One region of the Bacillus spongiae genome, then DNA from elsewhere that is predicted to be linked to it. Evidence: a T-box and tRNA genes for the amino acid it is inferred to sense, from the RefSeq annotation. Region 1 holds a T-box; the other holds one or more tRNA genes.
The links. A T-box is a leader RNA that pairs with one kind of tRNA and senses whether it is charged. The one in region 1 lies ahead of tyrS (tyrosine--tRNA ligase), so its partner is inferred to be a tRNA-Tyr.
Positions count from the first base shown of each region.

Region 1 (3,397 bases):
AGTCACCCCAACAGTCATCGCGCCAAGAGAAAGTGATGGGTAATAATATTCTTCTTCTTCAAGAGACGTAAAGCCCATTTTGTCCAGATTTTTAGCAGGCAGTTGGTCTATAAATTTTAAATATGTTCTTCCGGCAGCTAGGTTGGTTGAACGAGCAACTGCTGATCTCGCAGGCATTAATCCATATACCGTACTAGTATAGTTTTTCGGATTCCATTTACCTGCTGTAAAACTTACATCGGGTACAGGCGTGTTAGGTGCAATTAACCCAAGCTCAAGTGCTGGAGCATAGACAATGAGGGGTTTCATTGTAGATCCATTTTGCCGTTCGGATTGTGTTGCATGGTTCTGTGCTTGTATATCATGGTCGCGGCCACCGACAAAGCTAAGGATTTTTCCACTAGAATTTTCAATCATAATGGCACCGACCTGAACGGGAGCATCTTTATTAATCGTCTCTCCTGTTTCAGGATCTGTTTCTTCAACCGTTCGAGTAGGATGATAGTCTGAAAAATCGTTCTTCGTCACCTGCATAGCATCGTATATATCTTTCATGATGGTCGAATGAATTTCATAGCCATTTTGACGCATATCTCGATCGGCAAGCGTAGTATACTTCTCTGCTAGCTCTCCATCCATTTGCAAATCTTCTTCTGTATAGCCGTCTTTTTCTGCCAGAATCGAAGCGATAATCTCTTTTGCTCTATTCTCTAATTCTTGCGTTAAATATGGATATTTTTCTGCAGGATTCTCTTTCGGCTTTATAAAATCTTTTACAATATCATAATTGACGGCATTATCGTATTCTTCTTCCGTTATATAACCTTCCTTTAGCATGCGGGCTAATACGGTTTTCATTCTTGTTAAACCAGGTTCAAGCCCTTCCGCACTTTTTAAGGTGCCGTCTTCAGACATGGTTGTATATGGTGTGTAAGAAAATGGGGCTTGTGGAAGTCCTGCAATAAAAGCTGATTGAGGTATGGTTAAATCTTTCGCATTGACCCCAAAAATCCCCTGTGCGGCAGATTGCACGCCAGCAATATTTCGGCCTGATGAATTTCGGCCTAAAGTGGCTACATTAAGATAAGCTTCAAGAATCTCTTCCTTCTCAAAGAAACGCTCTAACCGAAGGGCAAGTAAAATTTCTTTTGCTTTTCGCTCAAATGAGACTTCGTTTGTTAATACTTGGTTTTTAATTAATTGCTGTGTCAGTGTACTACCACCTGATTGAACGTTGGAATTAGTGAACTCTTGGAAAATAGCTCGAAGAATCGCTTTTGGGACGACTCCTTCATGCTCTTCGAAGTATTCATCTTCCGTGGCGATTACCGCATTAATTAAGTGCTCTGACACGTCTTCAATTTCTATTTCTTCACGCTCTAAATCAGTTCTGAGCTGTCCTAAAAATTGATTATCAGCAAAATATAATTTTGACGTTTCTTCATAGTTGTATATGTCTTTTTTCATACTATCGTATGATCGAATTGATTCGTCTTTCACGAGTGAAGCGAAATAGCCAGCCCCTACTCCTCCGGCAAATGTAAATCCCATCGTCATTAAGATGAGAAAAACAAGGAGTAAATTCCAAGTGACGCCGAATGTAATTCTCGTGCTTTTACGAACCTTTTTATTTTGAAAGAAATTAGTGACAAGACTGGCTTTCTCCTTGATTAGGTTCCATTTTTTATTCATTTATACAATCCCCCCGAAATCACATACATTATAGCATATTTTGTCACGCTGAATATGATAGGATTATTAAATTCATGATACATTTGACATTTACACTTACTTCATGTTAAATAACTTAATATATAATTATAACAAATGAATAAGAAACTGGCTATGAAAGGATGAAGTAGCGAGCATATCCCTGTTTTTAGAGAGCTGATGGTTGGTGAAAATCAGTACAAATATGCGAGTGAATTACCTCCTAGAGCTTTTACTGTGAATAATGATAGTAGTAGCAGTAAACGGGAAGACCGTTATTTTATGATGAGATGAAGAATTAGTTCTTTAAGTTGGGTGGTACCGCGCATATAGCGTCCCTGCATATTGCAGGGACGCTTTTTATGCTTTCAATACAATATAGAGTATTAGTAGGAGGAATTTAAAAATGGAATTATTGAGTGAGTTAGAATGGAGAGGAATCATATATCAACAAACGGACGAAGAAGGGCTAGAAAAGTTACTATCTGACGAGAAAATAGCGATTTATTGTGGTGTTGACCCTACAGCAGATAGTATGCACATCGGTCATTTACTTCCTTTCCTAACGTTAAGACGTTTTCAACTTCATGGACATACACCGCTAGTATTAGTCGGTGGGGCAACAGGTCTAATTGGGGATCCAAGTGGAAAGAAAGAGGAACGAAAGCTACAAACAATGGATCAGGTTGAACATAATGTATCTTGTTTAAAAGGACAACTCAAGCAAATCTTTTCTTTTGAAGGTGATAATGGTGCGGTTATGGTCAATAACTATGACTGGATTGGCTCAATGGATGTGGTGACTTTCCTACGTGATTTTGGTAAACATGTTGGGGTGAACTATATGCTTGCCAAAGATACGATTTCTTCTCGTCTCGATTCAGGTATTTCTTTTACCGAGTTTACGTATACCATTCTTCAAGCAATGGACTTCAAGCATTTATATGAGCATCATAATTGTAAGCTTCAAGTTGGTGGCAGTGACCAATGGGGAAATATTACGACAGGACTTGAACTTATTCGCAAGACTCAGGAAGAGGGAGCGAAAGCATTCGGTTTAACGATTCCACTTGTCACTAAATCAGATGGAACGAAATTCGGAAAAACAGAAAGTGGAGCTATTTGGTTAGACCCAGAAAAAACGACTCCGTATGAGTTTTATCAATTTTGGATTAATACAGCCGATGCAGATGTATTAAAGTACTTAAAGTTCTTCACCTTTTTGTCTAGAGAGGAAATTGAAGCATTAGAAGTATCGCTACAGGAAGAGCCGCATTTGCGTAAAGCACAAAAGGCGTTAGCTGAGGAAATGACAAAGCTCATTCACGGTATGGATGGATTAGAGCAAGCAATTAAGATTACAAATGCTCTCTTTAGTGGAGATGTGAAAAATTTAACATCATCTGAAATTAAACAAGGATTTAAGGATTTTCCTTCATTTCAACAAGATAAGGCAGAAGAGATTGGATTAATTGACTTGCTCATAGCTGCCAAGATTTCACCTTCTAAGCGCCAAGCACGAGAAGATATTCAAAATGGAGCCATTTATATTAATGGTGAACGTACGACGGAATTACACTACATCATAAAGGAATCAGATAAAATCGATCAACAATATACTATTGTTCGAAGAGGGAAAAAGAAATATTTTCTAGTTCAATATAAATAAAAAAATCTGCCGAGGTTC
Region 1 is NZ_JBBAXC010000016.1:101,226-104,622, forward strand. It holds gene WAK64_RS17520 (transglycosylase domain-containing protein) at 1-1,692, opposite strand, end outside; T-box leader at 1,837-2,053, shown strand; gene tyrS (tyrosine--tRNA ligase) at 2,117-3,379, shown strand.

Region 2 (3,397 bases), on a different contig from region 1:
ATACATTGAGAGGTCTTATTATTTTGGGAGTAAACAATCTCATATTAAACTGTAAGGTAGCAAATAATGCAGATGTCGGTATATTAGCTAGCAGAAACAATTGTATTATGAATTGTAAAATGACAAATAATGATCGAGGTTTTAACGGCGGTATAAATAACATATTAATCCATAACTTGTTCAAGGAATCTGGTTTAACCGGCTGCTTTTTAGGAAACAACAGTATTGCCTTTAGGAATACATTCCTCAATGGTTTAAGAGGTCTTGACGTCAATAGCAATAATATGATTATTGAAAACATGTCATGCAGAAACAGTGAGACTGGAATATTAATCTCTTCTGATGATAATGTTATTGACTCAAACTTAACACGTAATAACAATCTTTCAGGTATCAATGTGATGGAATTTGCAACAAATAACACAATTAGGTTCAACAAGGCATTTAACAATTCGTTATTTGATATTCAAGCTACCCCTCCAGCTAACGAAAACAACACTTTTAACGGCAACAAGTGCGGGAATAGCTTCCCACCAGAACTTTGTACTTAAACGAATCATATTCGTGTCATTTCGACTCACCATAGTAGAGTTTCCTCCCCCTCGTATGTATTTCCCTATTCCAACAAGTAATCTTGTTAACAGCAATATGAACGCCTCAACAATGTTCTTTTTCTCCTCCCTCTTCAACTTATTTGACAGGCCTTGATGGCACGTTTCCTGTATTATTAGAATAATCTTCTTACGTATAATCTCTTAAACAGAAAATATTGATTCAACAAGTTATATTTCTTGATAGGGAAATATCATACTATAGAAGTAGTTGTTAATAATTAAATACAAGAAATTGACCTTTTTTGTAAAGAACAGTATTGATAGCTTTAGTGCAACATAAACCGTAGAAATGAGGGGTACTATGAACTTAACAATTAAGAAAATGGATATTAATTCAGCTAAAACTATCCTAAGTTGGAGATATGAAAAACCATATGATTTTTATAATAATGATATAACTGAAGAAGGAATAAATGAACTGCTTGATGGTTCTTATCAAGCTATCATTGACAAAAATAATAAAATCTTTGGTTACTTATGTATAGGGGAGTCAGCTCAAATCCCGGTTGGACATAAACATGGTGTATATAATGATAAGTATGTAGATATGGGTCTTGGAATGGACCCATATTATGTAGGAAAAGGATACGGGTATGAATTTTGTACATATATAATGAACCACATAAAAGAAAACTCCCCGGGGATCCCTATAAGACTATCAGTTGCAACATTTAACGACAGAGCTATTAATTTATACGAGAAACTAGGATTCATAAAGAAGGACAAGTTCACAACTGACTTTGCAGAGTTCATAACGATGATTAAAGATAATTAACAATACTATTCAATTATCGGAGATTTTAATGAAATTAACCTTAAGCTCAGAGCAGTAAACTCTGAGCTTGTTTGCGTGCTTTTTACTGTGTGATTTAACCTGTAAATTAAAATGTAAACGTAATTTATCTTGTTACTTTAAGTTTTCTCCACAATACCTAAACTACATATCGATAAGAAAGAGGACTTTTTATGTCGATATGACTAAATTGCTCAAATCGAACATAAAAAAACAATACATTCTATGTGTATTGTTGGTTATAAGTATGTATATCGATTTTTAATGCTAAAGTACATTTAAAATCTTATTTGTCTGCTCATTTTGCCATACAGTCAAAATGGAGGCGGCAACCGGATTTGAACCGGTGATAAAGGTTTTGCAGACCTCTGCCTTACCACTTGGCTATGCCGCCATTTAAATTGGAGCGGAAGACGGGATTTGAACCCGCGACCCCCACCTTGGCAAGGTGGTGTTCTACCACTGAACTACTTCCGCAAGCTGGGCTAGCTGGATTCGAACCAACGCATGACGGAGTCAAAGTCCGTTGCCTTACCGCTTGGCTATAGCCCAATAATAGTATATGCCATCTATTTACTTATGTGAATAAAATGGGGCGGCTGATGGGAATCGAACCCACGAATGTCGGAACCACAATCCGATGCGTTAACCACTTCGCCACAGCCGCCATTATTTAATTGGCAGGGGCAGTAGGAATCGAACCCACACCAAAGGTTTTGGAGACCTTCGTTCTACCGTTAAACTATGCCCCTATAAATGGTGGAGGGGGACGGATTCGAACCGCCGAACCCTGAGGGAGCGGATTTACAGTCCGCCGCGTTTAGCCACTTCGCTACCCCTCCACAAATGATCTGGTGCCGGCAAGAGGACTTGAACCCCCAACCTACTGATTACAAGTCAGTTGCTCTACCAGTTGAGCTACACCGGCATGATTTTTAAATGGTGGCTCGGGACGGAATCGAACCGCCGACACATGGATTTTCAGTCCATTGCTCTACCAACTGAGCTACCGAGCCATTTAATCATGACTTTTGTGAATCTAATTATATTATGGCGGTCCGGACGGGACTCGAACCCGCGACCTCCTGCGTGACAGGCAGGCATTCTAACCAACTGAACTACCGGACCAATGTATTGCGGGGGCAGGATTTGAACCTGCGACCTTCGGGTTATGAGCCCGACGAGCTACCAGACTGCTCCACCCCGCGACGATAATAGCGTGAAAATTAATAACTATGTAATTTCATTTTTCAAATATTTTAAGCGATATTTGAAAGTTAAACATTAATGGTGGAGGATGACGGGATCGAACCGCCGACCCTCTGCTTGTAAGGCAGATGCTCTCCCAGCTGAGCTAATCCTCCGTATAATGGTGACCCGTACGGGATTCGAACCCGTGTTACCGCCGTGAAAGGGCGGTGTCTTAACCGCTTGACCAACGGGCCATAATACTCGATGGCGGAGAGCAAGGGATTCGAACCCTTGAGACAGCGGTAACCGTCTACACGATTTCCAATCGTGCTCCTTCGACCTCTCGGACAGCTCTCCAATTGGCTCCGCAGGCAGGATTCGAACCTGCGACCGATCGGTTAACAGCCGATAGCTCTACCACTGAGCTACTGCGGAACATTATGCCTGGCGACGTCCTACTCTCACAGGGGGAAGCCCCCAACTACCATCGGCGCTAAAGAGCTTAACTTCCGTGTTCGGTATGGGAACGGGTGTGACCTCTTTGCTATTGCCACCAGACTTTTTTCAAAGACAAGTATTATTATACAGCTTTTAATATATTTTTCAAGAGTTTTTTTAAATTTTACCCTCAAAACTAGATAAAGATTGATGAAGAGTGAGTAATCACCGTTCTTACGCTGTCCAGCTACAGCTCCTATGTGCTTGTCGCACATGAACAGTCGCTTTCACTTGTTTCTTTTGGTTAAGTCCTCGATCGATTAGTATTCGTCAGCTCCACATGTCACCATGCTTCCACCTC
Region 2 is NZ_JBBAXC010000003.1:59-3,455, reverse strand. It holds gene WAK64_RS04240 (right-handed parallel beta-helix repeat-containing protein) at 1-551, shown strand, start outside; gene WAK64_RS04235 (GNAT family N-acetyltransferase) at 916-1,389, shown strand; tRNA gene WAK64_RS04230 (tRNA-Cys) at 1,728-1,801, opposite strand; tRNA gene WAK64_RS04225 (tRNA-Gly) at 1,810-1,884, opposite strand; tRNA gene WAK64_RS04220 (tRNA-Gln) at 1,888-1,959, opposite strand; tRNA gene WAK64_RS04215 (tRNA-His) at 1,999-2,074, opposite strand; tRNA gene WAK64_RS04210 (tRNA-Trp) at 2,086-2,159, opposite strand; tRNA gene WAK64_RS04205 (tRNA-Tyr) at 2,165-2,249, opposite strand; tRNA gene WAK64_RS04200 (tRNA-Thr) at 2,260-2,335, opposite strand; tRNA gene WAK64_RS04195 (tRNA-Phe) at 2,348-2,423, opposite strand; tRNA gene WAK64_RS04190 (tRNA-Asp) at 2,459-2,535, opposite strand; tRNA gene WAK64_RS04185 (tRNA-Met) at 2,542-2,615, opposite strand; tRNA gene WAK64_RS04180 (tRNA-Val) at 2,696-2,771, opposite strand; tRNA gene WAK64_RS04175 (tRNA-Glu) at 2,778-2,852, opposite strand; tRNA gene WAK64_RS04170 (tRNA-Ser) at 2,864-2,955, opposite strand; tRNA gene WAK64_RS04165 (tRNA-Asn) at 2,959-3,033, opposite strand; rRNA gene rrf (5S ribosomal RNA) at 3,041-3,156, opposite strand; partial or broken rRNA gene WAK64_RS04155 (23S ribosomal RNA) at 3,337-3,397, opposite strand, start outside.
Region 2: it encodes a tRNA-Tyr, which carries the amino acid that the T-box ahead of tyrS (tyrosine--tRNA ligase) is inferred to sense. The anticodon was not compared.